DNA from 3 places in the Pseudomonas sp. AG1028 genome. Region 2 is predicted to be linked to each of the others. Evidence: riboswitches for the same ligand, from Rfam matches in the RefSeq annotation. Region 2 holds a riboswitch; each other region holds the start of a gene.
The links. Region 2 has a riboswitch for cobalamin ahead of FB481_RS08275 (ABC transporter substrate-binding protein). Riboswitches for the same ligand answer to the same signal wherever they lie in the genome.
Positions count from the first base shown of each region.

Region 1: linked by a shared signal. The riboswitch ahead of cobW (cobalamin biosynthesis protein CobW) and the one ahead of FB481_RS08275 (ABC transporter substrate-binding protein) in region 2 are both predicted to bind cobalamin.
Region 3: linked by a shared signal. The riboswitch ahead of cobO (cob(I)yrinic acid a,c-diamide adenosyltransferase) and the one ahead of FB481_RS08275 (ABC transporter substrate-binding protein) in region 2 are both predicted to bind cobalamin.

Region 1 covers NZ_VIVP01000005.1:220,204-229,747, reverse strand. The annotation lists gene FB481_RS09950 (3-deoxy-7-phosphoheptulonate synthase) at 1-35, shown strand, start outside; gene FB481_RS09945 (ATP-binding cassette domain-containing protein) at 124-1,734, opposite strand; gene cobN (cobaltochelatase subunit CobN) at 2,054-5,782, opposite strand; gene cobW (cobalamin biosynthesis protein CobW) at 5,795-6,844, opposite strand; cobalamin riboswitch at 6,941-7,123, opposite strand; cobalamin riboswitch at 7,195-7,397, shown strand; gene FB481_RS09930 (CbtB domain-containing protein) at 7,492-7,677, shown strand; gene FB481_RS09925 (CbtA family protein) at 7,688-8,398, shown strand; gene FB481_RS09920 (cobalamin biosynthesis protein) at 8,395-8,802, shown strand; gene cobM (precorrin-4 C(11)-methyltransferase) at 8,930-9,544, shown strand, end outside.
Region 2 covers NZ_VIVP01000004.1:219,191-228,734, forward strand. The annotation lists gene FB481_RS08240 (mechanosensitive ion channel family protein) at 37-1,173, shown strand; gene FB481_RS08245 (hypothetical protein) at 1,185-1,565, opposite strand; gene FB481_RS08250 (OprD family porin) at 1,610-2,962, opposite strand; gene FB481_RS08255 (MFS transporter) at 2,965-4,173, opposite strand; gene FB481_RS08260 (pseudoazurin) at 4,198-4,635, opposite strand; gene FB481_RS08265 (ABC transporter ATP-binding protein) at 4,650-5,417, opposite strand; gene FB481_RS08270 (iron ABC transporter permease) at 5,414-6,448, opposite strand; gene FB481_RS08275 (ABC transporter substrate-binding protein) at 6,445-7,452, opposite strand; cobalamin riboswitch at 7,621-7,817, opposite strand; gene FB481_RS08280 (membrane-bound PQQ-dependent dehydrogenase, glucose/quinate/shikimate family) at 8,086-9,544, opposite strand, start outside.
Region 3 covers NZ_VIVP01000014.1:105,006-114,549, forward strand. The annotation lists gene cobU (bifunctional adenosylcobinamide kinase/adenosylcobinamide-phosphate guanylyltransferase) at 1-200, opposite strand, end outside; gene FB481_RS21675 (cobyric acid synthase) at 201-1,685, opposite strand; gene cobD (threonine-phosphate decarboxylase CobD) at 1,682-2,674, opposite strand; gene cbiB (adenosylcobinamide-phosphate synthase CbiB) at 2,667-3,575, opposite strand; gene bluB (5,6-dimethylbenzimidazole synthase) at 3,588-4,238, opposite strand; gene FB481_RS21695 (cobyrinate a,c-diamide synthase) at 4,235-5,551, opposite strand; gene cobO (cob(I)yrinic acid a,c-diamide adenosyltransferase) at 5,557-6,192, opposite strand; cobalamin riboswitch at 6,321-6,547, opposite strand; gene FB481_RS21705 (C40 family peptidase) at 6,616-7,143, opposite strand; gene FB481_RS21710 (C40 family peptidase) at 7,279-7,914, opposite strand; gene FB481_RS21715 (NAD-dependent deacylase) at 7,969-8,748, opposite strand; gene FB481_RS21720 (DNA-3-methyladenine glycosylase I) at 8,748-9,467, opposite strand; gene ttcA (tRNA 2-thiocytidine(32) synthetase TtcA) at 9,490-9,544, opposite strand, start outside.

The sequences.
Region 1 (9,544 bases), on a different contig from region 2:
TCGACGCCGCCATCCGCATGCGCCACCTGGTCTGACCTCGTAGCCTGGCGTTGAGCGCAACGATACCCAGGGCATGCATCCCGGGTGTCGCTACGCTCGACCCGAACTACGCCAGTTCACGGATCATGCCCGCTCGTACCGCCAGCCCTGGGCCGTCCATTCCAGGCGGTCGGTGATTGCCAGGGCGTCGACGAAGGCGGCGTCATGGGACACCAGAATCAGCGCCCCGCGGTAGTCGCGCAGCAGGGTTTCGACGGCCAGCAGCGAGTCGAGGTCAATGTGGTTGTCGGGCTCGTCGAGCAGCAGCAGGGGCGCTGCCGATTCCCCGTCTATCACCCCGGCAAGCGCCAGCTTGAGGCGCTCACCGCCGCTGAGCTGGCGGCACGGCAGCACGGTACGCCGGGCATCGAGCCCCAGGTGAACCAGTCGCGTACGGGCGAGCGCCTCGGGCAGCCCAGGGCTGCAGCGACGCAGGTGATCCAGCGCCGTTTCATCGCCCGGCAGGCAGGAAAGCTGCTGATCCAGATAGGCCAGCGGCACCTCGACCCGACACTCGCCGGCAACGGCGGTCAGCCGCCCGGCAAGCATCGCCAGCAGGCTCGACTTGCCACAACCGTTGGGCCCGCTGATGGCCAACCGGCGCGGGCCGAACATCTCGATGTCCGGCAAGACGGCCCCCGAGTAGGGCGCCCGCACGCCCCGCAGGCTGAGCACCCGCTTGCCTTCGGCCAGGCCGCCAGCCTTGCCGTGCAGCTGGATGGCCTGGCCTTCGTGCACCCGCTGCGCCGCATCGCGCACGGCACTGTCGAGGTCGCGGCTGGCCGCTTGCAGGCGCTGCTGCAACCGGCCGGCGCTGGCCTCGCTGCGGCCCTTCTGCCGATCCAGCAGAATCTGCGCCTGGTTGGCATGCCGTGCATCTCGGCTTGCGCTGGCGGTGCGACGCTGCTGGCGTTGCTGCTGAGCCTGCAGTTCACGCTCGCCGCGTTTGCGTTCGCTACGAGCATGCGCCAGTGCCTGCTGGGCGGCGTGCTCCTCGCGTTGTCGCGCCTCGCGGTAAAAACCGTAGTTGCCGCCATACGCGCGCAGCCCCAGAGGCGACAGCTCGACGATGCGCTGCATGCCCTCCAGCAGTTCGCGATCATGGCTGATCACCACCAGCCCACCCGGCCACTGCTGCAGGCGCCGATAGAGGCGCAGCCGGCTGGCGCGATCCAGGTGGTTGCTGGGTTCGTCGAGAACCAGCAGGTCGGCATCGCCCAGAAACGCGCCGAGAAGTGCCACCCGAGTACGCTCACCACCGCTGAGCTGGGCGGCCGGGCCATGCAGCGCGAGATGCGCCAAGCCGTCGTCCTGCAGCGCCAGATGCAAGCGCTCGGCGATGTCCCAGCGGCCTTCGAGCAGCTCGATGTTGTTGTCTCCCATGCGCCCGTCGGTCACCCGACACAGCGCATCGTAAGGTGCCGCGAAGCCCATCAGGTCGACGACGCGAGTGGTGTCGTCCACGTCGATAGCCTGGGGTAGATAGGCAACCCGAGCCGGCCGCACGATGCGCCCGGCGCTTGGCTGCAAGAGGCCAGCTAGCAGCCGGCCGAGCACGCTCTTGCCGGCACCGTTGCGCCCCACCAGGCCGGTGTGGCGGGCATCGAAGGTTTCGCTCAGCTCATCGAACAATGGCTGGCCATCGGGGAAATGAAAGGACACACGCTCGAGCGCGATAACAGGCGAGTTCGTCATGAATGACTCCAGGCAATGCCGTGAAAACGCGCGGCACAGGGCCACGGCGGACGATCACAGGTCGTGCGTACACGACGGCATTACTGGCGCATTGGACGAAACTCCGGCGGGGAATGAGCGGCCAGGGTAAACCTGGGTCAGGCTGAGGGCAACCCGGCAAACTAATGGGCTAACTGCAGGCAGTAGGATGGGTGCAACCCATCGGCAATTGATGGGTTTTCACCCATCCTACAGACTGCAAACCAAATCGGTTGAGCGCAGCGACACCCAGAAGATCGCCCTGGGTATCGCTGCGCTCAACGCCAGGCTACGAGCGTTGTCAGCTTTCTTCGCTATCGAGCAGCAGGTTTTCCAGGGCCTCGCGGTACTCGCCTGGCTCCTGCCAAAGGCCGCGCTGCTGGGCTTCGAGCAGGCGTTCGATGATGTCCTGCAGGGCGCCGGGGTTGTGCTGCTGGATGAAGTCGCGGGTGTCTCTGTCCATCAGGTAGGCGTCGGTGAGCAGGGCGTACTGGTGGTCGTCGACCAGCTCGCTGGTGGCGTCGAAGGCGAACAGGTAGTCGATGGTCGCGGCCAGTTCAAAGGCGCCCTTGTAGCCATGGCGTTTCATGCCCTCGATCCACTTCGGGTTGGCCGCACGGGCGCGTACCACGCGGGCCAGTTCCTGCTTGAGGGTGCGGATCCGTGGCGTGTCGGGCTGGCTGTTGTCGCCGAAGTAGCTGGCCGCCTTGCCACCGCGCAAGGTTTCCACCGCCGCCAGCATGCCGCCCTGGAACTGGTAGTAATCATTGGAATCGAGGATGTCGTGCTCGCGGTTGTCCTGGTTTTGCAGCACCGCCTGCATGCGCTCCAGGCGCTCGGCGAACTGCTCGCGGGCCGGTGCGCCCTCGACGCCCTTGCCGTAGGCATATCCGCCCCAGTTCAGGTACACCTCGGCAAGATCCGCACGGCTTTCCCACAGGCGCTCTTCGATGGCGTTCTGCACGCCGGCCCCATAGGCACCCGGCTTGGAGCCGAAAATCCGCCAGCCAGCCTGGCGCCGTGCCTGGTGTTCGTCCAGCCCGCCGTCCTGCAGTGCCAGGGCTTCTTCCCAGACCCGGGTGGACAACGGGTTCATGTCCGGTGCTTCGTCGAGGTCGGCAACCGCCTGCACGGCGTCATCGAACAGACGGATCAGATTGGCGAAGGCATCGCGGAAGAAGCCGGACACCCGCAGGGTCACGTCCACCCGCGGGCGACCGAGCTGCTCCAGCGGCAGCACCTCGAAACGCTCGACCCGCTGGCTACCGGCCTGCCACACCGGGCGCACGCCCATCAGCGCCATGGCCTGGGCGATATCGTCGCCGCCGGTGCGCATGGTCGCGGTGCCCCACACCGACAGGCCGAGCTGGCGCAGGTGGTCGCCTTCGTCCTGCAGGTGGCGTTCGAGCAGGCGATCAGCGGCCTGCACACCGAGGCGCCAGGCGGTGGGCGTGGGCAGGTTGCGCACGTCCACGGAGTAGAAGTTGCGCCCGGTCGGCAACACGTCGAGCCGCCCCCGGCTTGGCGCGCCACTGGGGCCGGACGGCACGAAACGGCCTTCGAGCGCGCTGAGCAGGCCATGCATCTCGGCGTCACCACAGGCGTCCAGCAGCGGAGCGATATGGCCGTGCAGACCGTGCAGCACGAGTTCGCTGAGCGGGCCGACCGACCCGGCCCCTTCGATCAACCGCAACCCGAGCAGCTCAAGGCGCTCGCGGGTATCGCCCACCGTGCGCCAGGGCTCGTCGCCCAGGCTCACCAGCACTTCCGGCCGTGGGCCGGCCCAGGGCGCCGCCATATCGCAATCGAGCGGATCGAAATCGAGTGCTAGGTCATGAGCCAGGGCGCGTAGCAGGCTGGCATTGCCGCCCTGCCCGTCGCCACGCGGAATGCGCAGCAGCGCCAGCAGCGTGTCGCGGCGCAACTGCCCGGCCGGCGACTCGCCGAACACGTGAAGGCCATCGCGGATCTGTGATTCCTTGAGGTCGCACAGGTAGGCATCGAGCTGCGGCAGCCAGCTGGCGGGGTCATCGTTCAGCTGCAGGCCCAGTTCGCGATCCAGGCTGGCCTCGCGCACCTTCTGCAGGATCTCGCCACGCAGCTCGCTGGCGCGGCGCAGGTCGAGCTGGCTGGCGTCGTAATATTCGTCGGCCAGGCGCTCCAGATCGCGCAGCGGGCCGTAGCTTTCGGCGCGGGTCAGCGGCGGCATCAGGTGGTCGATGATCACCGCCTGGGTGCGGCGCTTGGCCTGGGCACCTTCGCCGGGGTCGTTGACGATGAACGGGTAGATGTTCGGCAGCGCGCCGAGAATCGCCGTCGGCCAGCAGCTTTCGGAAAGCCCGACGCTCTTGCCCGGCAGCCACTCCAGGTTGCCGTGCTTGCCGACGTGGATCACCGCATTGGCCCCGTATACGTGGCGCATCCAGAAATAGAAGGCCAGGTAACCGTGGGGCGGCACCAGGTCCGGGTCGTGGTAGACCGCCGCGGCATCGACCTGATAACCCCGTGCCGGCTGGATGCCGACGAAGGTCAGGCCGAAGCGCAGGCCGGCGATCATCAGCCGACCCTCGCGGAACATCGGGTCGCTTTCCGGCGAGCCCCAGCGCTCCAGCACCGCCTGGCGATTGACCTCGGGCAGTGCCGCGAAGCAGCGCTGGTAGTCGTCCAGTGCCAGGCTCTGGGCGCAGGGCCGCAGGTCGAGATTGTCGAGGTCGTTGGTCACGCCGCCGAGCAGTTGGTGGATCAGCGCGGTGCCGCTGTCCGGCAGGCCCTCGACCGGATAGCCCTGGGCTTGCAGGGCGCACAGGATATTCAGCGCCGCGGCTGGCGTATCCAGGCCGACCCCGTTGCCGATGCGGCCATCGCGGGTCGGGTAGTTGGCGAGTACCAGAGCAACGCGCTTATCCACAGCCGGCAGGCGCTGCAGGTCGGCCTGACGACGCGCCAGTTCAGCGACGAAATCCATCCCGGGCAGGTGCGCGCGGTAACAGACCACGTCGCTCTGGCTGCGCTCGCTGCGAAAGGCCAGGCCCTTGAAGCTGATGGGCCGGGTGATCAGCCGGCCATCCAGCTCCGGCAGCGCGATATGCATGGCCAAGTCGCGAGGGCCGAGGCCCTGGGCGTTGCCTTGCCACTGTTCTTCGCTGTCCAGGGCGCAAAGCGCCTGCAGCACCGGCACGTCGCGGCGGAACGGACGCGCCTGGGGCGACTCCGGGTTGGACTGGGCGAAACCGGTGGTGTTGAGAATCACACTGGCGCCCGCTTCATCGAGCCAATCCTCCACCTGCGCCAGGCAGGCCGCCTCCTTGAGGCTGGCCACGGCGATGGGTAAAGGGTTGAGGCCCTGGGCCTGCAGCCGCTGGCAGAAGGTGTCGACGAAGGCCGTGTTGGCCGCCTGCACATGGGTGCGATAGAACAGCAAGGCGGCAACCGGTGCATCCGCTTTCCAGTCGCCGCGCCAGTCCTGCAGCGAGGCATTGCCGATACGCGGGTGATAGAGGCCGACCCGCGGCAGCGGTTGCGGCGTCTGCCAGCCATAGTCACGGCCCAGGTAACGGTCGGCAATGCAGTTGAAGAACTGCCGGGCGTTATCCACACCGCCCTGGCGCAGGTACTGCCAGAGCCGCTCGGCATCTTCGGTGGTCACGTTGCCCAGCGCCGTGAGCTCGGGGTCGGGGTTGTCACAACCCGGAACAAGAATCAGCGTCTTGCCCTGCCCCGCCAACTCCAACAGCCGCTCGATGCCGTAGCGCCAGTAGCTGACGCCGCCGTGCACGGAAATCATGATCACCTTGGCGTGCCTGAGCACCTGCTCGACGTAGAAATCCACCGAGGCGTTGTTGCTCAGCTGCGCCGGGCTGGCCAGGCGCAGGCTGGGGTAATCCTCGGGCAGATGGCGGGCGACTTCGGCCAACAGCGACAGGTGCGAATCGCCGGTGCACAGCACCACCAGTTCGGCGGGTGTCTGGCCGAGGTCGGCGATGCTGTCGGCCGGCAGCGATTGGCCGGGCTGAGTACGCAGCAGGTGCATGATGGGCGCCGGTTACGCCAGCGCCGCTTTCAGCTCGGCGGCGATGGCGGTGTGATCCAACTCCTGGCCGATCACGATGAGGCGGGTCACTCGGGCTTCGTCTGTTTTCCAGGCGCGGTCGAAGTGCTTGTCGAAGCGCTGGCCAACGCCTTGCAGCAGCAGGCGCATGGGTTTGTTCGGCACCGCGACGAAGCCTTTCACGCGCAGAATGCCGTGTTTGCCGACCACATCCTTCAGCGCAGCGAGCAGGCGCGCCTCTTCCGCTTCCGGTAGTTCCACGTGGAACGAGTCGAATTCATCATGATCGTGATCGTCGTCTTCATCGTCGTGGTGGGTGCGGCGGCCCTCGATGTGCAACTCGGTCTCGCTGTTCAGGCCCAGCAGCACATTGAGCGGCAGCGAGCCGCCATGAGCCTCGACCACCTTGACCGCCGACGGCAGTTCCTCGGCCACTTCGGCGCGCACGGCAGCCAGCGCGCCGGCATCGAGCAGGTCGGCCTTGTTGAGAATCACCAGGTCGGCGCTGGCCAGTTGGTCGGCGAACAGCTCATGCAGCGGCGACTCGTGGTCGAGGTTGGGGTCGAGCTTGCGCTGGGCATCGACCTGATCGGGGAAGGCGGCGAAGGTGCCGGCAGCCACCGCCGGGCTGTCTACCACGGTGATCACCGCATCGACGGTGCAGGCGTTGCGGATTTCCGGCCAGTTGAAGGCCTGCACCAGTGGCTTGGGCAGGGCCAGGCCGCTGGTTTCGATGAGGATATGGTCGAGGTCGCCGCGACGCTCCACCAACTCGCGCATCACCGGGAAGAACTCTTCCTGCACGGTGCAGCACAGGCAGCCGTTGGCCAGCTCGAACACCCGGCCATTGGCTTCTTCCTCGGTGCAGCCGATGGAGCACTGCTTGAGGATTTCGCCATCGATACCCAGCTCGCCGAATTCGTTGACGATCACCGCGATGCGCCGGCCCTCGGCGTTTTCCAGCATGTGGCGCAGCAAGGTGGTCTTACCGGCACCGAGAAAGCCGGTGACGATGGTGACGGGAAGTTTGGCGAGCGTTTTCATGGAAGCCCCTGGCAGTCTGCAGAAACGGCGAGCGGGCGATAGGATGGCAGGCACGGGCGAACCCATGCCGAGCATCACCGGATCACCCCGCCCGGTTGTCGAAAGCGTTATCGAGGCAGGTCTCCTGGCTGGCAGGTCATGGCGCGCGGCCGGCCTTCCCGGTTGCCCAGTGGCGATTGGCGACGCACTCGCTGCTTACAGTTGCGGGGGCAGCCACGGCGATCCGTGTTCCCTCTTAGCTGCTTGATGACAAGCAGCACCTCGAAGAATGCAAGGCTACGCAGCCCCCGCGACACGGTCAATCGCGGCGCGACCTGCAGCATATTGACGCCCTGATTGCTTCGTGGTGTTCTTGGCTGGTTGTTTCAGGTGTCTCACGCCGCCGTGCGTGAGGTGAAACGGGAAGCCGGTTCGAGTCCGGCGCTGCCCCCGCAACGGTAAGCGAATGCCAGGATCGTTTTGGCCACTGTGCGTATGCATGGGAAGGCCGATCCCCATCGCCGCAAGGTGATCATCGCAAGCCCGGAGACCGGCCTGGATCGTCTGTTTGGCAACCCGCGGTGGGCGGGCACGCGCCGATCGCTGCCTGCCTGTGCGGGCTGTCTCGCCGTGTCCTGCTGTGCCGTCTACCCCTGAGGTCTACGATCATGTCCAGCAGCGTCATTTCCACCTCCAGCGTTTCCACATTGCCCCTGTCACAGCGCATCCTGCTTGCTTTTGGCAGCTGCGTGCTGGGCGCAGTGCTGATTTTCTTCGCCGGCTTCTCCCACGTCGAAGCCCTGCACAACGCCGCCCACGACACCCGGCACAGCGCCGCGTTTCCGTGCCACTGAGGGCTTGCTGATGATCAAGCGTATCGCCCAGACCGCCGGCTTCGCCGGCCTGCTCGCCGCCATCGTGCTGACGGTGCTGCAGAGCCTGTGGGTCACCCCACTGATCCTGCAGGCGGAAGGCTTCGAAGTCGCGGAGCCTGCCGCCATCGAACACAGCCATGACGCCACCGCTGCCCACGACCATGGCGCGAGCGGCCACAGCCACGACGGCGAAGCCTGGGCGCCCGAAGACGGCTGGCAGCGGTTGTTATCCACAGGCCTGAGCAATCTGGTGGTCGCCGTCGGCTTCGCGTTGATGCTCGCTGGCCTGTTCACCCTGCGCGCCCCGGAAAAAACCTGGCAGGGCCTGCTCTGGGGCCTGGCCGGATTCGCCACCTTCGTCCTGGCGCCCGCCAGCGGCTTGCCGCCGGAGCTGCCGGGCACTGCCGCAGCGGAACTAGTGCTGCGCCAGTACTGGTGGACCGGCGCGGCCGCGTCGACCGCGGCGGGCCTGGCGCTGCTGGCATTCGGCGGCAATTGGATGCTGCGCATTCTCGGTGTGGCGATTCTCGCCTTGCCCCACCTGCTCGGCGCGCCGCAGCCCGAGGTGCATGAAAGCCTGGCGCCCGAGGCGCTGGAACATGAGTTCATCCTCGCCTCACTGCTGACCAACGCTGCGTTCTGGGCGGCGCTGGGCCTGGCTGCCGCCTGGTTCCACGGCCGTGGGCGCCAGCAACAGTGAGTGAGCGGCCTGTTCTCGTCGCCGGCCTGGGTTGCCGGCGCGAGTGCTCGCTCGAAGAGCTGCTGAGCTTGCTCGACGACACCCTGGCTGAACATGGCTCGAGCACTGCCGAGCTGACAGCCCTGGCCAGCAGCGAGCACAAGGTCGATGAGCCAGGCTTGCAGCAACTGGCAGCGCACCTGAACCTGCCGATCCACTTCCTGCCCGCCGAAGTGCTGGCGGGTTACCATGGGCGCTTGAGCCAGACCTCGGCCATCGCCCAGCGTGTCACCGGCAGCCCGGGCGTTGCCGAAGCCAGCGCCCTGGCGCTGGCCGAACGCTCGAGCAATCGACCGGCTCGCCTGTGGATAACCAAGCGCAAGAGCCCCAACGCGACAATGGCCGTTGCTCGCAGCGATCCGTAGGGTGGATCGGGGCGCGTAGCCCACGCTTTCTCGATCCAAGGGAAGGCGATCCCCCACCTGGCGACCGCATAAGCCGAACACCACGGTGGAAGAGAAAAGCATCTTCCACCCTACACCCAGGAATCCAATGACCGTCTACTTTATCGGCGCCGGCCCCGGCGACCCCGAGCTGATCACCGTCAAGGGCCAGCGCCTGATCCACAGCTGCCCGGTAATCCTCTACGCCGGCTCGCTGGTGCCCGAAGCGGTGCTAGCCGGCCACCGCGCCCGTCAGGTGGTGAACACCGCCGAGCTGCATCTGGATGAGATCGTCGCCCTGCTGCGCGCCGCTCATGAGCGCGGAGAAGACGTAGCGCGGGTGCACTCCGGCGACCCGTCGCTGTATGGCGCCATCGGCGAGCAGATTCGTCACCTGCGTGCGCTGGGCATCCCCTTCGAGATCATTCCCGGCGTGACCGCCACAGCCGCCTGCGCCGCGCTGCTGGAGAGCGAACTGACGCTGCCGGCGGTGTCGCAAACGGTGATCCTCACCCGCTACGCCAGCAAGTCGCCGATGCCGACGGGTGAGCAGCTGCATGATCTCGCCCGCCACGGCGCGACCATGGCCATCCACCTGGGCGTGCAGCACCTGCCAGAGATCGTCGCCGAGCTGCTGCCGCATTACGGCGCCAGTTGCCCGATCGCGGTGGTGCATCGCGCCAGTTGGCCGGACCAGGACTGGGCGGTCGGTACCCTGGCGGAT
Region 2 (9,544 bases):
CAGAAAACTGTATTGGTTTTTTCGGGGGACGCATCAATGGCACAGTGGAACATCTGGCTCGAGCGCGATCTGTGGCTCGGCGTGGGCATCGTATTGGTCGCCACCACAGTGATCTATACCATCCTGCGCGCCGTGGTCGGCATCCTGCACAAGCGCCTGACCACCTGGTCCAAAGGCCAGGACGGCAACTGGCAACACTTCGTCGCGGTGGTGATCGGCCGTACCAGTCGCGTTCTGCTCCTCGCATTCTCGCTGCTGCTCGCCCTGCGTTTGCCGGATCTGCCCGGTAGCTGGCAGGCTGCACTGAGCCACACCTGGTTCGTCGCCCTGGCCCTGCAGATCGCTCTGTGGGTGGATACCGGCGTGCGCCTGTGGTCACGCAGCCTGGTGGTCGGCAAACATGGCGGCAGCGGCTATAACCCGGTGATGACCACCATCATCAGCATCATGGTGCTGATCGTCGTGTGGTCGGTGATGCTGCTGTCGATTCTCGCCAATCTGGGTGTGGACATCACTGCGCTGGTGGCCAGTCTCGGCGTCGGCGGTATCGCCGTGGCGCTGGCGGTGCAGACGGTGCTGGGTGATGTATTCGCCTCGCTGTCCATTGGTGTAGACAAGCCCTTCGAGATCGGCGACTTCGTGGTGTTCGGCGAGGTGGCCGGCAGCATCGAGCATATCGGCCTGAAGACCACGCGCATCCGCAGCCTCAGCGGCGAGCAGGTGGTCTGCGCCAACGCCGACCTGCTGCGCCAGATCGTGCACAACTACAAGCGCATGGACACCCGGCGCATCGTGTTCAAGTTCGGCATCAGCTACGACACGCCGAGCGACAAGGTGCGCCAGGTGTCGGAACGGGTCGGCGAGATCATCCGCGCCACGCCGAAAACCACCTTCGACCGCGCGCATTTTCTGGGCTTCGACGAGAGTCAGCTGACCTTCGAGGTGGTGTATATCGTGCAGAGTTCGGACTACAACCAGTACATGGACATTCAGCAGGAGATCAACCTGCAGCTGCTCGACGCGCTACGCGAGCTGGATGTGCGCTTCGCCCTGCCGCGCCGCGACCTGCGCCTGGTCGGCGAGCGCATGCCGATGCTTAAAGTTGCAGGTGTGCCGCACCAGGCCGAGCACGATGCAGACGATCAGGACCAGCGCCTGCCGCGTTTCAGCTGATGACCCTCGAGTCAGCGGCAACCGTTCAGGCGGTTGCAGTTGACCCGGTCGCGCTCGCCTTGGGAGCTGGACAGCCGACTGACCACGTTCCAGCCGATGCGCCGGCTGGAACCGAACCACACCTCGCCGTCGGCACTTACCCCGGTGAAGATCTGCAAGTGACCATAGGTGGTGCTGGTCTGCGCCCAGCTCAGCCCGCTGATCACGTCGAAGCCGCGCATCAGCGTATCGCTGCCCTGCTGGCGCATGCCGTAGTGATTGCCGAAACGATCCGAGCAGTTGAGCAGCGTTGCGCTGCGGGTACAGCGCATGGCGTCACCTGGCAGCGTAAAGGCAGCCTGTGCCGATAGGGTCAGGCAGCATAATAGTACGGCGGCGAACAGGCGTGGCATGGAGTTATTCCTTCGCATAGCAGGCGAAAAGCCTGGCGGCTCGTTCAGAATCGGCCAGTCAGTGGGTATTCGACCGCCAGGCGTAGTTGATCCGTATCCCCCTCGGCCTGGGCAGTATTGCCACGGTGCACGCTCTGCCGAAGCTGCACATTGAGGCCCTTGAAGGTGCCGGACTGCACCACGTAGCGCAGGTTGAGGTCGCGCTCCCAGTGCTTGCCGCCGTCGCCGTAACCCAACCAGGCGTAGCTGCCGTTCGGGTCCACATCGCTGCCATCGATGCCGCTGCCACGTACATAGGCGGCTCCAGCGCTGAGCCCGGGAATGCCCATACCGGCCATGTCATAGGTATAAGCCAGTTGCCAGGATTGTTCATTGGGTGCGTTGAAGTCGGATAACTGGACAGCGTTGCCCAACCAGATGGCGCCGCGCGTTACGTAATCGAAGGGGCTGTCGCCATCGACTTTCTGATAGCCCAGCGCGATCTTATGAAAACCCTCGCTATAGCTGAGCAACAAGCTGCCAGTGGTGTTGGAGACGCGCCCCGCCAGTGCCTGGCCGATGTCGTTGCTGCGGTATAGATTGAGATCGGCGCTCAGCGCTCGCTTGTCACCCAGCGCATGGACGTAGTTGACGCCCAGATAGCCCGTACGCCAACTGTCTTCCAATTCGCCGCCATAGAGGCTCAGTGATAACGCCGGCACGCCTGTGTAGGTGCCGCCCACGAAACTGAACGAATTACCCAATGGCTTGCTGGGATTTGCGTAGTTGATGATCAAAGGATTGTTATTGCTGCGCGAATTGCGATCCGCCGAGCCGGTGAAGTGCCCACCGGTCAGCACCAGATCATCGATCTCGCGGCTATCGAGGAACCAGCCGGTATGGGTTTCCGGCAACAGGCGGCTGTCGGACGAAGAAAAGATCGGCGTCTTGACCCGCTGCTCGCCGTAGCGCAACCAGGTCGATGACAACCGCGCCTTGACTGCAGCACCGCCGCGAGCAACCTCATTCTGGTCGTAACCCTCATTGTCCACCGGCATATGGCGCATCTTTCCGGCACGCCCACCGCCACCATCGAGCTTCTGCGCAACATATAGGTGACCATCGAGTCCGAAACCGACGACGCCCTGGGTAAACCCGGACTTCACCTCGCCCTGCATTCCATAGCCCCACTCCTCGGCGTAACCGTTACGCGCATCGCGCGGCTTGTAAGCGTTACGTGCACCGTTGCTGCGCCCACCATTTCGATAATCGCGATTCTCGTACACGGTACGGTTGACCATGCTCCAGGTGGCGTCGCCGATGAAACCGTTGCTCTTGACTTGCTCGTCGGCGGCGAACGCTGGTGGAGACACGCAGCATGCCGTCAATGCCAGAAGCCCCAGAGATGATCTGTTCACGATTACTCCTTGATTGAACGCATATGCAAAAAGAGACTGAATGCGGCGGCCAGGCCGATACCCAGCAACATCCACCACAAGAGTTGCGGCGGCGCCTGGTCGGCCGGCAGAAAGCGGCCGATCAGTACGTTGCTGACCAGCGCGACCAGACCGCCTACCCCAGCGAAGAAGCCGTAATAGGCAGCCAGTTGGCCACGCTTGGCGTAATGGGGCACATGGGCCGACAGCAGCGGCAACACCAGCAGGCTGCCAAGGCTGAACACCACGGCCATCACCTGCACCGCTAACTGCGCGCCTAGCAGGCTGACCAGCGGCTCGGCCAACAGGCCGTAGCTGGCTGCCATCAGCGCCAGACCAGCGCCCATCCCCTGCCCTTCGCTCAGCCAACGCTGGCGCAGGGTGCTGACTGGCATTTGCAGCAACACGCCGACCAGTGCGGTGATCACGAACACCTGGGTGATCCACTCCTGGCCGCCGCCATAGGCGTGGCTGTAGGCCGGCACAGCCAGGTACAACGGGTGAAACAGCAAGGGATAGGCGGCCGCCAGCAAGGCGAAGCGCAGAAAGGGCCACTGCTGGAGCATGTCCAGACACTGGCGCAGCATGGTCACCGGCTCTTCGCCCGATACCAGATCCTTGAGCGGTAGGAAGCGCCATTGCACCAGGGTCATCACCGCAAAAAGCGCTGCCGCTATGCTGCCGGTCACCGAAAAATCGACGCTGATGAACAACAGGCCTGCCAGCGGCCCCAGCAGCATGCCGGCGGTACTGGCCATGTTGTGCAGGGCGAACGCCTGCTTGCGCAGCTGGGCATCCTGGCACTCGTCCGCCAGGTAAGCCTGCGCACAGGGCGTGAACAACGCCCCGGCGAAACCGCTCAGGCAGGCGGCCAGCAGCAACACCGTGAGGCTTTCGGAGAAGCCGAATACCGCGAAACCAACGCAACGCACACCGCAGCCGATCAGAATGGCGCGCCGGTAGCCAATCCGGTCACCCAGCAGGCCACCGAGCAGAAACAACCCCTGCTGGCTGAACACCCGAATGCCCAGCACCAGGCCCACGGCCCAGCCGGCCAGCCCGAGGTTCTCGCTCAGGTGCCCGGCCAGATAGGGCATCAGCATGTAGAAGCCAAAATTGAACGTCAGCCCGTTGAGGATCAGTACGCGAGCAGCAGGAGATAGTGAGCTCAGGGTGGTCAGAACACGGCGCATCAGGACACGACACTCTCGAAATAATTAGTACGCCGAACTCGCCCGCTCGACAATCTGCTCGAAATGCTGCCTGGCACGCGCAGGCAAGGATGTAGGAATCTGCACATCGCCAACCGGCAACTCGCCGACCTGAATCAGCATCACCATGCCCATCGCCAGGTGCGGAATGCACTGGATGCCATAGAAGCCCGGCACGTCGAACTTCACCTCGATTTCTTCGTTGATCCTGCCCTTGAACGGCTCGGCGCCATCGGGCAGAAAACCAAGCACGCTGGCGGCATTGTGGCTTGGCTGAGTGGCAATGAACTTCACTGTGTCGCCCGGCGCGATGGCCAGATAATCCGGCTCGTAGACCATGGCACCGCCGGCGCCACGGTTGAGCATCTTCACTTCGTGCACCTCGGCCAGAGCCGTAGTGCAGAGCAGGGTGGCCAGCAAAGCGGCGGCGTAGCGAATGGGCATGGCAGTCGTCCGTGTCAGGCCGGATAGAAGCGCAGGATGCGAGCGCCGTCGTCCGGGTCGGTCAGGTAGCGGGCACGCACGCCAAAAGTGTCACGCAGGCGTTCGGTGGTCAGCACCTCGTCTGGTTCGCCCAGTGCCACCAGTCGGCCACGTTCCATGACGCCTAGGCGGTCGCATTCCAGAGCCTGGTTGAGGTCATGCAGGGCGATCAGCGTGGTGACCGGCAGCGCCCGCACCAGGTTGAGAATCGACAGTTGGTGCTGAATGTCCAGATGGTTGGTCGGCTCGTCGAGCAGCAGGATCTGCGGCTGCTGGGCCAGCGCTCGGGCGATATGCACACGCTGGCGCTCGCCGCCGGACAGGGTGCTCCAGGCATGCTCGTGCATGTGGGCCATGTCCACGTCGGCCAGAGCCTGCATGACGATGCGCTCGTCACTGGCGGACCACGGCTGCAGCGCCGATAACCAGGGCGTGCGTCCCAGCTCGACGGCATCGCGCACCGTCACCGCGTCGCTGGTATCGGCCTGCTGTTCGACGAAGGCCAGTTGCCGGGCCACGTCGCGGCGACTCAGGCTTGCCAGCGGCTTGCCATTGAGGTGCACCTGGCCACTGCCTGGCGTACGAATGCCGGAAAGCAGCTTGAGCAGGGTCGACTTGCCCGAGCCGTTGGGGCCGATCAGCCCCAGGGTTTCACCCTGACGTATTTCCAGGTCGACGCCAGCCACGATTGCCCTGCCCTTCACCGACCAGCCAAGGTCGCTGCACTGCAACACGGTGCTCATCGTACCCGCCTCCCGCGCACCAGAATCACCGCGAACGCCGGCGCGCCGACCAGCGCGGTGACCACGCCGATGGGCAGCACCTGGCCCTTGATTGCGATGCGCGACAGCACGTCGGCGGCAATCAGGAACACCGCACCGATCAGCGCCGAGACCGGCACCAGCCGGCCATGCCGCGCGCCGACCAGCAGCCGCGCGGCATGGGGAATCACCAGACCGACGAAGCCGATGGAGCCGACGATCGACACCATCACTGCCGTGACCAATGCAGTGCTGGCGATAAGCGTGGCCTGCACGCGGCGCACCGGCACGCCGAGCGATGCCGCCGACTCGGCGCCAAAGGTGAAGGCATCCAGCGCCCGCGTGTGCCAGGCGACCAGCAGCACCCCGGCCAGAGCCATCGGCACGGCCAACAGCACATCCTGCCAGTCGACCCCGCTCAGGTTGCCGAGCAGCCAGAACATGATGCCGCGCGCCTGCTCGGCGCTGGCCGACTTGGTGATCAGAAACGAGGTCAGCGCGTTGAACAGCTGGGAACCGGCGATACCGGCCAGAATGATCTGCGCACTGCCGCTGATCGCCCCGCCACCGGCTGCACGGGCCAGCAGCGCGACCAGGGCGAAGGCGGCGACCGCGCCGAGAAAGGCGCCCATGGACAGCGACAGCATGCCGGCGCCCAAGCCGAGCAAGGCGACGGACACCGCGCCGGTCGAGGCACCGGCGGAAATGCCCAGCAGGTAAGGATCGGCCAGCGGATTGCGCAGCAGCGCCTGCAGCACCACCCCGGACACCGCCAGCCCGGCGCCGCAGCTGGCGGCGACCAGGGCGCGGGTCAGGCGGTAATTCCAGACGATGCCTTCATCGATCGGGTCGAGCACGAAGCCCGCCGCGAACAGTTTGTTGGACAGCACCTGAAACACCACCGAGGGCGCAATGCGGGTTTCGCCCAAGGCGACGCCGGCGATCACCGCCACACCCAGGAGCAGCAGGCAGGCGATGGTCAGCAGGAACAGGCGAGAACTGCGCGCTATCATTGGAATTCGTCAACGGCCTTGGCGAGGGTCTCGATGCCGGTGATCATACGCAGCGAAGCCTGCATGCCATCGGCATCGATGATCACGACGCGCCCGTTCTTGACCGCATCCATGTGCTTGGCGACCGGGTCGTTGCGCAGGAACTCGAGCTTCTTCTCCACGTCGTCGGCGGGAAAACGGCGACGGTCCATGCGCGCCAGCACCAGCACCGTGGGGTTGGCCTTGGCCAGGGTTTCCCAGCCGACGCTCGGCCATTCCTCGTTGGACTCGACCACGTTGCGCAGACCCAGGGACTTCATCATGTAGTCGGCTACGCCTTTCTGACCGGCCACGTACGGATCCAGATCCATGTCCGGGCTGGAGAACCAGAACAGCGCGGAAATATCCCTGGCCTGGCGCTGCTCGGCACCAGCCACTGCCGCGGCCAGGCGCTTGCGCAGGTCGGCGACCAGGGCGTCGCCCTTGTCCTGCACGTCGAAGATCTGCGCCAGCTGATTGATGCTCTTGTACAGGCTGTCGATCTGGAACGGCTGCAGGCGGGTACCGTCGGCGCCAACCAGGTTGTCCTTGCCTTCGCAGTCGGTCGGCATGATGTAGGTGGGAATGTTCAGGTCGTGAAACTGCTTGCGCGTACCCACCACGCCCTGCTCGCCCACCATCCACTCGAACTGCACCGCAACCAGGCCTGGGCGCTTGTTGATCACCGACTCGAAGCTCGGATCGTTGTCGGCCAGGCGCGGCACCTTGGCATTCTGCGCTTCGAATTCGGGCAGCACGTGGCTGAACCATAGCGAGGTGCCGGCCAGGCGTTCTCCCAGGCCCAGGGCGTAAAGGATTTCGGTGCCCGCCTGGCCGATGGTCACGGCGTTGCCGGGGCTTTTCGCGAACGTCAGTTGCTGGCCGCAGTTTTCCAGGGTGAGCGGGTACTGGGTCGGGCCGGCGGCATGGGCCATGGAAGACAGCGCCAGGGCGGCGCCAATGACGGCAAGGCGTGACACGAACATGCGGGTGATCTCCTAATCGACAAATACGCATGACGGCAGTGCGTAGGCTGGAGAACACATCACGCTGCGCGGCCATGGCCGCACCTGTCCCTTGCGGGAAGTGATCACGGATGCCCCTCCCGGACACCCCGCCGGTGGTTCGATGACTGGCGCCTGCCCGCCCGAAAGCGAGGTCAGCCCCATGCCGGCAGGTCTCCTGACTGGTACGTCTGCACAGCGATGCGGCCTTCCCGGAAATGACTCCAGTGACACGATTGCAGCGCTGCTCTGTACCTACAGTTGCGGGGGCAGTTCCGTTTGGCCACCCGAGGTGGCGACGGATTCCCTATTAATTCCTCGCGGAAACCGGCGGCGGCATCTTAACCAATAAGTAGTCCGCCTGCAGTGTTTTGCGGCGCCGGCTCGTTCAGCCAGGGCAACGCAACGACCTGCGCGAAAGCGCGGCCATTATTGTTACAACATAACATTTTAGCAAGCTGATTCGGTCATGGCTGATAACCAACAGCTAGACGGGGAATCAATACAGGCAGGTTCAGAGCAAAAAGGCGCCGATGAATGCAATAGACCGGCACGACGATCGCCGCCCCATAGAAAAAGGCCCCTGTAGCGACTTCGCTGCAGGGGCTTACGGACTCAGTCCGGCAGTGCGTAGGCGATCACGTAGTCGCCGCGGTCCGGCGAGTTACGGCCGCCGCCCGCAGAGATCACGATGTACTGCTTACCGGTGGCCGGATCCTTGTAGCTGATCGGCGTGCCCTGGCTGCCGACCGGCAGACGACCTTTCCAGACTTCCTGGCCGGTGGCGCTGTCGTAGGCGCGCAGGTAGTAGTCCTGAGTGGCGGCGATGAACAGCAGGCCGCTCTGGGTGGACAGCGTGCCGCCGATGGTCGGCATACCGACTGGAATCGGCAGGTGCATCTTGATACCCAGCGGGCCGGTATCCTGCACGGTGCCGACCGGTACTTGCCAGGCGATCTGCCGGGTGTTCAGGTCAACGGCGGTCAGGGTGCCGAACGGCGGCTTCTGGCACGGGATATCCAACGGCGAGGTGAAACGCAGCTTGGCATTGATCGCGTACGGCGTGCCTTCCAGCGGTACCGCGGCGTTGGCGATGTTGGCCGCTTCGCCGCCGTCATTCTTCGGCACGCTGCCTTTGGCTGGCTGAGGAATCAGCTGCACTTCGAGACCGACACGCATGTCGTTGACGAACAGGTAGTTGCGCGTCGGATCGACCGACAGGCCGCCCCAGTTCATGCCGCCCAGCGAGCCTGGCAGATTCAGCGACGGGTCGGTACCCGGCGGCGTGAACAGGCCGTCATAGCGCATCGACTTGAACTTGATGCGGCACATCAGCTGGTCGAACGGCGTGGCGCCCCACATGTCGGACTCGGTCAGAGTGTCCGCACCGATCTGCGGCATACCGACGGAAACCGGCTGGGTCGGCGAATAACGCTCACCCTCGATCTGCCCCGGTTGCACCGCACGCTCCTGCACTTCGGTCAGCGGCTTGCCGGTCAGGCGGTCGAGCACGAACAGCTGGCCGGCCTTGGTGCCGAACACCAGCGCCGGAACCTTGCTGCCGTCGGGCTGGGTGAAGTCGATGAAGCTCGGCTGCATCGGCACGTCGAAGTCCCAGAGGTCGTTGTGCACGACCTGATAGACCCACTTCTCATCACCGGTGGTGGCGTCCAGCGCCAGCATAGAGGCACCGTACTTGCGGTCCAGCGCGGTGTGCTTGAGGCTCCACAGGTCGATGGCGGCGCTGCCGACCGGCATGAACACCGTGTTGGAGTCCGGATCGTAGGACATCGGCGCCCAGACATTCGGCGTGGAACGGGTATAGGTGTCGCCCACCGCTGGCGCTTCGCGATCTTCCGGCTTGCCCGGGTCGAATGCCCAGCGCATCTCACCGGTGATCACGTCGAAGCCGCGCATCACGCCGCCCGGCATATCCGTGCTGACGTTGTCGGCTACACGGCCGCCAACCACCACGGTCGTGCCGGCCAGGGTCGGCGCCGAGGTCAGTGAATACTGGCCCGCATCGGCACCCTTGCCCAATCCCGCCTTGAGGTCGACACGACCCTGTACGCCG
Region 3 (9,544 bases), on a different contig from region 2:
TGCGCCAGCGCCAAAGGCTCCTCGACCAGCCCCCACTCGACCGGGCGGCGGTCACGGTGCGAACGGATACGGCTGTTCATTTCACCGTCGAGCGGTTGGCTGGTTGCAACATAGACGACCTCCAGCCCGGACTCAGCAGCCATGCGTTCGGCCAGGCGACTCTTGCCCGAGCGGGCGCCGCCAAGAATCAGCTCACGCATCTAGCGCGCCTCCTCGTCCAGACCGCAGAGCGCGCGCAAGGCGGCCGTATCCAGATGATTTTCGACCAGATCGGCCAGGCGCTCGATATCGCGCTCGCGCAGCGCGTGGTAATCCACGGTCTGCACGTCACGCAGCCCGGCCCAACGCAGCAATGCGCTGCACGCCGCCGAGGACTCGAACAGCCCGTGCAGGTAGGTGCCCATGACCTGGCCATTTTCGCTCAGCGCGCCATCGCTGCGGCCATCGTCGAGCCTCACCGCGGCGCGCTGCAGGCCAGCGCCGGCAGTCACCCCGGCATGGATTTCGTAGCCGCTGATGGGAGCATCTTCCAGGCACAGCCGGCCACTGACGTTGCGCAGCTGCTTGTGCGGCTCCAGCACGGTATCAATGTGCAGCAGGCCGAAGCCGTCGCTGCCACCCGCCGGCCCTTCCAGCCCTTGCGGGTCCTCGACCCGACGCCCGAGCATCTGCAAGCCGCCGCAGATGCCCAGCAGCTTGCCGCCATAGCGCAGGTGCCGGTCGATGGCCGCCGCCCAGCCGCCGCTGCGCAGGAAGGCGAGATCGGCGCGCACGCTCTTGGAGCCGGGCAGGATGATCAGGTCGGCCGGCGGAATGGCTTCGCCGGGGCCGACAAAGGTCAGCTCGACCTGGGGGTGCAGGCGCAGCGGATCGAAATCGGTGTGGTTGCTGATCCGCGGCAACACCGGCACTACTACCTTGAGCACCTGATCGGCCTTGCTCACCTGACGCCGGTCGATGGCGTCCTCGGCCTCCAGGTGGAAATCCATCAGGTACGGCAGCACGCCCAGCACCGGTTTGCCGGTGCGCTGCTCGAGCCAGTCCAGCCCTGGTTTGAGCAAGGCGATATCACCGCGAAACCGGTTGATCACGAAGCCCTTGAGGCGCGCCTGCTCACTCGGCGACAGCAGCTCCAGGGTGCCGACCAGATGCGCGAAGACGCCGCCCTTGTCGATATCGGCGATCAGGATCACCGGGCAGTCGACCGCTTCAGCGAAGCCCATGTTGGCGATATCGTTGGCGCGCAGGTTGATTTCGGCCGGCGAGCCGGCGCCCTCGACCATCACCACCTGGTGGTTCGCCCGCAGGCGAGCGTGAGACGCCAGCACCGCTTCACGGGCGACGCGCTTGTAGTCGTGATAGGCCACGGCATTCATGTTGCCGACGGCCTGGCCATGGATGATCACCTGGGCGCCGGTGTCGCTGTTGGGCTTGAGCAACACCGGGTTCATGTCGGTGTGCGCCGGCAGGCCGCAGGCCTGGGCCTGCACCGCCTGGGCCCGGCCGATCTCGCCACCGTCGGCGGTCACCGCGCTGTTCAGCGCCATGTTCTGCGGTTTGAACGGCGCCACGCTGACGCCCTGGCGCTGCAACCAGCGGCACAGGGCGGTCACCAGGGTGCTCTTGCCCGCGTCCGAGGTGGTGCCCTGCACCATCAGGGTGGCGCCGGCTTGCAAATGACTCATCGCGCCTCCTCGGCAAAGACCTGTAGCGCCGCGGCCAGGCGCTGCCAACCGGCCTCATCGGGTGGCAGGCCGAAGCGAATGCTGGCCGGGCGCTCGAACAGGCGGGTGAAGATGCCATTGCAGGCCAGGAACTCATGCAGCAGCGCGGCGTGCTCGCTGGCGATCCACTGGAACAGCGCACAGCCACCGGTGGGCGCCAGGCCATGCTCACGCAGCAGGCTGGCCAGGCGCTGGCCGTCAGTGCTCAGGCGCTGGCGCTGGGCTTGCTGAGCGGTCTTGTCTTCGAGCATCCGAGTCGCCAGCCAGCGGGTCGGGCCGCTGATCGTCCAGGGCCCGAGCATTTCTTCCAACTCATCGAGCAGCGTGCGTTCGGCCAGCACGAAGCCCAGGCGGGCACCGGCCATACCGAAGAACTTGCCGAACGAGCGCAGCACGATCAGCCCCGGCAATTGTGCGTGAGCCGCTAGGCTCTGCTCCGGGGTGCAGTCGATAAAGGCTTCATCGACGATCAGCCAACCGCCCCGCTCGGCCAGGCGCGCATGCCAGGCATATAGCTGCTCGGGGGAAAAGCGCCGACCGGTAGGGTTGTTGGGGTTGACCAGCAAGAGCACATCGAGCCGTTCCAAGGCGCGATTGACGCCGGCCTCGCTGATCTCCAGCACCCGATGCCCTTCACGCTGCCAGGCTGCCGCATGCTCGGCGTAGGCCGGCGAGACGATGCCGACCCGTGCCTCGCGGCGCAGCCGCGGCAGGCACTGGATCGCAGCCTGGGAGCCGGCCACCGGCAGCAGATCGGCGGCGCCGTAATAGGCGCAGGCGGCGGCTTCCAGACCATCGTCCTGCTCCGGCAAACGGTTCCAGGTCTGCGCGGGAACCTCCGGAAGTGGCAGGCCGTATGGCGCCACGCCGGTCGAAACGTCCAGCCAATCGCTCAGCGGGATGCCATAACGAAGCGCTGCCTTGCGCAACCGTCCGCCGTGCTCAAGCAATGCATACCTCCACGATCAGCATCAGCATCAACCAGAGCAGCACGCCGCCCCACACCAGGTTCATTGCCCGCTCGATATCCCGCGCCCGTGGTGGCGGACCTTCGCCCAGCTCAGGGCGCTGGTGCAGTTCACCGTGATAGACCGCCGCGCCGCCGAGGCTGACGCCCAGCGCGCCCGCGCCCGCGGCCATCACCGGCCCGGCGTTGGGGCTGTCCCATCGTGGCGCCTGGCGCTGCCAGCAACGCATCGCCAGGGCGCTGCGACCGAGGACGACATAGGTCAGCGCCACCAGGCGGGCCGGCACGTAATTGAGCAGGTCATCGATCTTCGCGGCGGCCCAGCCGAAGCGCTCGAAGCGCTCGTTGCGGTAGCCCCACATGGCGTCCAGAGTGTTGCTCAGGCGATAGAGCACCACGCCCGGCGCCCCGGCGACGAGAAACCAGAACAGCGCGGCGAACACCGCATCGCTGCCGTTCTCCAGCACCGACTCGGTACCGGCACGGGCCACGCCAGTGGCGTCCAGGTCCTCGGTACGTCGGCTGACCATGTAGCCCACTCGCTGGCGCGCCACCGGCAGATCACCCAGGCGCAGCGCCTGGGCCACCGGCTGGGCGTGCTGATCGAGGCTGCGCAGCCCCAGGGCGGCGTAGAGGGCGACGATCTGCACCAGCCAGCCGATCCACGGTAGCTGCACCAGCAGCACGGTAAGCAACGTCAACGGCAGCACCGCCAGGCACCAGGCGCTCACGCCATGGCTGCGCCAGCCGCCCCCGGACGGGTTGAAGCGCTGCTCCAGGCGGTTGGCCAGCTTGCCGAAGCCCACCAGCGGGTGCCAGCGCTTCGGCTCGCCGAGGGCGGCATCCAGGGCCACGCCCGCGACAGCGCTGAGGATCAGGCTCATGGACGGCTCTCGTTATTCATGGTGATCCCAGCGATCCTCGAACAGCAGCTCGTGCAGCGGCCGTACCTGCGCCCAACCTTCCTGGGCCAGCATCGGCACCGGGTAAAAGGCCTGTACCGGCCCCAGGCAGAGCACCGCGACCGGCTTGCTGCCCGGCGGCATGCCCAGCAGCTCGGCCAGGGCGACGGGGTCGAACAGCGACACCCAGCCCATGCCCAGGCCTTCGGCACGGGCCGCCAGCCACAGGTTCTGGATCGCGCAGGACAGCGAGGCCATGTCCATTTCCGGCAAGGTGCGCCGGCCGAACACATGGGCCTCGCGGCCTTCCATCAAGGCCGCAACCAGCACTTCGGCGCAATCGCGAACGCCCTCGACCTTCAGCCGCATGAACTCGTCCGAACGTTCGCCCAGTGCCTCCGCAGTCAGCTGGCGTTCGTGCTCGACCAACTGGTAGATGTCTTCTCGCAGCGCCGGCCGGGTGATGCGGATGAAACGCCACGGCTGCATCAGGCCGACGCTGGGCGCCTGGTGCGCCGCTTCGAGCAGGCGGGCGAGCAAGTCGGGCGCGACCTCGCCGCCGCTGAAATGGCGCATGTCGCGGCGCTCGGCAATGGCGCGGTAGACCGCGGCGCGCTCCTCGGCGCTGAAGGCGTGCGCGGTCATGGACGAAACAACGCCGCGGCGGCTGGCGGATTGGAAGGCAGGTAGAAATGGATGTAGGACGCGGTCAGGCGCTCGAGTCGGAACACCGCCTCGCTGACCGGCTTGTCGTTCGGGCAGCTCCCACGGGCCAGCGGCTGCAGCGCAGAGTCCAGGCGCGAGTGATGGTAACTGTGCCCGCGCAGCACGCCCTCGGGCAGTTCGACGCTCTGCAGGGCCAGGGCGACCAGGCGCTTCTGCATCTGCGCAGTGCCAGTCAGCAGACCGGCCAGTTCCGCGCGCTCACCAGCGACATCGCTCAGCGACTCGAGCAGATACAGCATGCCGCCGCACTCGGCGAGCAGCGGTTTGCCGGCCTGCTGATGCGCCTTGATCGCGTCGATCATCGGCCGATTGGCGGCCAGCGCCTGCAGATGCAACTCTGGGTAACCGCCCGGCAGGTAGAGGCTGCCCACGTCAGGCAGTGCCTTGTCGGTCAGCGGACTGAAGAACGTCAGCGTTGCGCCCATCTGCTCGAGCAGGTCGAGGTTGGCCTGGTAGATGAACGCGAAGGAAGCATCAAAGGCCACCCCGATGCGTACGCCAGCGAGCAGCGGCGCCAGCGGTTCGATCGAGGGCGCGGCGAAGGTCACGGGCGGCGGCAGCGTGATCGTCGCCGTCTGCTCCAGGGCGTCGGCCGCGGTATCCAGGCGCGTATCGAGGTCAGCGAGTTCGCCAGCCTGCACCAGGCCGAGGTGCCGGCTGGGCAGCTCGATGGCCGCACTGCGTGGCAGCGAGCCATACCAGCGAATCGAAGCCGGCAGGCTGTCACGGATCAGGTCGTTATGGCGACCCGGATTGACGCGATTGCCGAGAACGCCGGAGAACGGCAGGTCAGGTTGATAGCTGGCAAGGCCGACCGCCAGGGCGCCGAAGGTCTGGGCCATGGCCGAGCCATCGATCACCCCGAGCACCGGCACACCGAAACGGCGCGCCAGGTCAGCCGCCGACGGCGAGCCGTCGAACAGTCCCATCACGCCCTCGATCAGAATCAGATCGGCTTCGCCCGCCGCTTCCCATAAAAGACGACGGCTCTCGGCCTCGCCGACCATCCACAGGTCCAGCTGATAGACCGGGTTGCCGCTGGCGCGGGAAAGAATCATCGGATCGAGAAAGTCCGGCCCGCACTTGAACACCCGCACCCGCTTGCCTTCTCGGGTGTGCAGGCGCGCCAGGGCAGCGGTGACGGTGGTCTTGCCCTGACCCGAGGCGGGCGCGGCGATCACCAGGGCCGGGCACTGCCGTGGCGCCCCAGGCTCGGCGGAAAGCGCGTCTATCGTGCTCAAAATTCCACGCCCTTCTGCGCCTTCACACCGGCCTTGAAGGCATGTTTGACCAGAGTCATTTCGGTCACCGTATCGGCCGCTTCGAGCAGGGCCGGCGGTGCGCCCCGACCGGTCACCACGACGTGCTGCAGCTCCGGGCGCGATTCAATATCGCGCAGCACCACGTCCACGTCCAGGTAGCCGTGCTTGAGGGCGATGTTCAGTTCGTCCAGCACCACCAAGGCGATCTGCGGATCGTTCAGCAGCTGCCTGGCAACATCCCAGGCCAGGCGTGCCTTCTCGATATCACGCTGGCGATCCTGGGTATCCCAGGTGTAGCCCTCGCCCATCACGTGGTAGCTGACTTCATCGGGAAAACGCCGGAAGAAGTGTTCTTCGCCGGTGGCCATGCCGCCCTTGATGAACTGCACCACGCCCACCTTCAGGCCATGGCCGAGCGCGCGGGCAACCATGCCGAAAGCCGAACTGCTCTTGCCCTTGCCGTTACCGCTGTGCACCAGCAGCAAGCCGTATTCTTCCTGGGCCTGGGCGATCTTTTCGTCCATCAGCGCTTTCTTGCGCGCCATGCGGGCGTTGTGGCGCGCGTCGCGCTCGGCCGATTCGCGGCTGGGGGATGGGGTCGATTCGCTCATGGGATCTCCTCGGCGCCAGCAAGCTCGCGCGCTTCGAGCACGTATCGGTGCCCGACGATAAAAACGATCACGCAGGAGCAGGCAGGGGCTGGCCCTGGGGCCGCGCACCGGCCGCGCCCACCGCGCAACCTAAGGAAAAAGCGACAGGCCGGTCTCCGGGCTCACGAGTGCGGCGTTCAGGGAACACGACGAACCACGCCGCCTTCCCGCATCGAAGATACAGTGGCCAGAAGCATGGTTGGGCTCGTTTACCGTTGCGGGGGCAGCGTCGGCATTGCTCGTTTGGCGGCAGCGCACCGACTTCCCAGTTTCACCCCTGGCCGAGACCAGGGACACCTGAAGCAGGTCGCAAAGGGTAAGGACTGACGGCATAAGCGTCAATCGGAGAGTCGGCCATAGCGCGCTGCTCTGGGCGACGACGCCTCAGGGATGACTGGCGAGCTCCACCGGAAAAACGCGCTTGGCCTCGATATAGGTACGCTGCCAATAACTGTTGCCTAGACTGTCCAGGCGTACGGTGCCGCCCGAGGACGGCGCATGCACGAAGCGGCCCTCACCGACGTAGATACCGGCATGGCTGACCTGCCGGCCACCGTTGGTAGCGAAGAACACCAGGTCACCACTACGCAGGGAATCGCGGCCGATGGTCGGAGCACGCATGCTGATCAGCTCGCGGGTTGAGCGTGGCAGCTTGATGCCTGCTGCATCGCGGTACACATAGCCGATCAGGCCGCTGCAATCGAAACCGCCATCAGGCGTGTTGCCGCCGTAGCGGTATGGAGTGCCCACAAGCCCCAGAGCGCGAAACAGCACATCGTCCGCGCCCCCCTGGTAGGCACCAGGCGCAGGCATGACGACAACGGGTTGCGGGGTGGGTGCGGGTGCTCGACTGGAACAGGCACTGAGCAGTGCTGCAAGCAGGAGGAAGGCGATGCGGATGGTGGCAGTCATGGACGGACGATCCTGGAGCCTGAATGCGCCCTACTCTGCCGCGTTCGCAACTGCAGTGCAAGCTTTAGCTTTGCACTGCATTCGCTTGAAAACATTCAAATTGTTGCTCGACCGACCTGATCGGGCGACGATCGATCAATGCTGGGAGGCCAGATTCTCGGTCGGCGCCAGCGCCAGAACGCGCTTGGCTTCGATGAACGTACGCTTCCAGTAGCCGTCATCCAGGCTGTCGATGCGCACGCCACCGCTACGGCGGCTGGAGGAATGGATGAACTGATCATCACCCAGGTAGATGCCAGCATGGCTGACGCGGCCACGCCCGGCGGTACTGAAGAACACCAGATCACCCGGCTTGAGCGCCTTGCGGTCGACCAGTGGCGCATCGATTTTGATCATCTCGCGAGTCGAGCGCGGCAGCTCCATACCCAGCTCCTCGCGGAACAGGTAGCCGATGAAACCGCTGCAATCGAAACCAGTTTTCACCGACGTGCCGCCGAAACGGTAACGTGTGCCGATCAGGGATATGCCCTTTTCCAGAACACTGTCCGCCAGTTGCGGCAACTCGTAAGGCGCACCATTGGAGAAATCGGCAACGACATCGTCTTCGCCGGAGTCATTTTGTTCGACGGCCGGCGCAACTACCACTGGTCTGGCAGGCAATGAAGCCTGGGCCTGAGGCGTGTCGATTTGAGATTGCGTTGCATGGTTAGCGCAGGCGGCGAGAACCATTGTGAGTGCGAGAGGCACGAGGGGTGCGAAGCGTTTGCGCATGGGCACGACCGTGGCATGGAAATTGATCAGCCGCGACTATGCCCGCGAACGGGATCATTTGCAAATTTTATGATCAGCAATGTGACCCAGTAGTTCCGGAAAAACATCTAAGGCCCGTTCTTCCAGCCTGAAGTCAACCAGTGCACTGACTTCCGTGTGCGACAAATTAACCTCGACCGTGACCTTGCCCGAACGGCGCGCCTGCCGCAACGGCTCGGCTATATAAGGAAAGCTGGCGCTGGTTCCGACACTGATCACCAGGTCGAAACCCTCCCGCAATTGCCCATATAGACGCTCCACGGCCAGCGGCGGCAGTCGCTCGCCAAACAACACCACGGGGGGCCGCAACACCCCGCCGCAAGCCACGCACCGTGGCGGCAGGGGCTGCTGCAGATGCTCGCCCAACCGCTCGTCGGCTTCCCGGCAAACCTGGCAATACAGGGGCGCCAATTCACCGTGAATCTCGATCAGCCGATCCCCAGGGCTCCCGGCCAGGCGATGATAGCCGTCGATGTTCTGGGTCAGCACCCAGCAACCCGGCTTGAGCGTCTGCAGCTCGGCAATCGCCCGGTGGGCGGCATTGGGCTGGGCGCCCAGGCAGGCACTGCCAAGCTGCGCCAGGTACTTCCAGCACAGCGCCGGATCGCGGCGCAGCATGTCGCCGGACATCGCCACCTCGATCGGCACACCGTCATCGGTATGTTCGTTGTAAAGGCCGCCGATGCCGCGGTAGGTCGGCAAGCCGGAATCGGCCGATATTCCCGCCCCGGTGATGATCAGGATGCGCTGCGCGTCGATGAACGCCGTCACCAGGCGCTGCAATTGCGCCGCCATCAATGATTGACCGTGTGCGCCAGCATCACCGACAGCTGACACATCGGCCTGCCGCTTTCTGCATGCCACTGATTGAAGGCGGCCTGCACCGCCGCCCGGTCGCGCTGGCTATTGGGCGACTTGTCGATGATCTTCTGGGCCTTGAGGGCGGCGACCATGTCATCGCTGGGGATGAAAGTATCCTTGCCGACCATGCGCAGGAAACGCGGTGCGGAAAGCCCGCCCAACTGGCTGCCCTGCTTGGCCAGCCAGTGCCAGAGACCGACGATATCGGTCACCGGCCAATCGGCGATCAACCCGCCAAAGGCGAAACCTGGCTTCGGCGTGCTGGCCTTCACGGCAGCAGCAGGCCCGCTTAGCGCACCACGTTCGATGTCGAGGATGAACTGCGCATTGCGCGGCACGCTCTTGAGCTTGCCCAGGTGGCGAATCAGCCGCGCATCCTGCATCAGCCGCTCCAGGCGCTCGCCGCCCATCAGCACGACCTTTTCCGGATCGAAGCCGAAGAACACTTCCTCGAAGGCCGGCCACTTGGCATCGACCAGGCTGTGCTTGAGGCCAGCCCGGAATATGCGCAGGCTCATGATCGACAGGTAGCGATCATTACCCAGCGCCCGTAGCTTCTTGTCGGAGACGGGCTGCGGCAGGCGCGCCTCGAGTGCCTCGAGCGAGCCGAAACGGTTCACGCAGTATTCATGCAGCCATCGATAATCGTGCATCGCTTGGGGTCAGCCCTCGAAATTACAGGTTCATCACGTTCAGAAAGCGCGGCGTGGCCTGCTCGTCGATCTTCAGG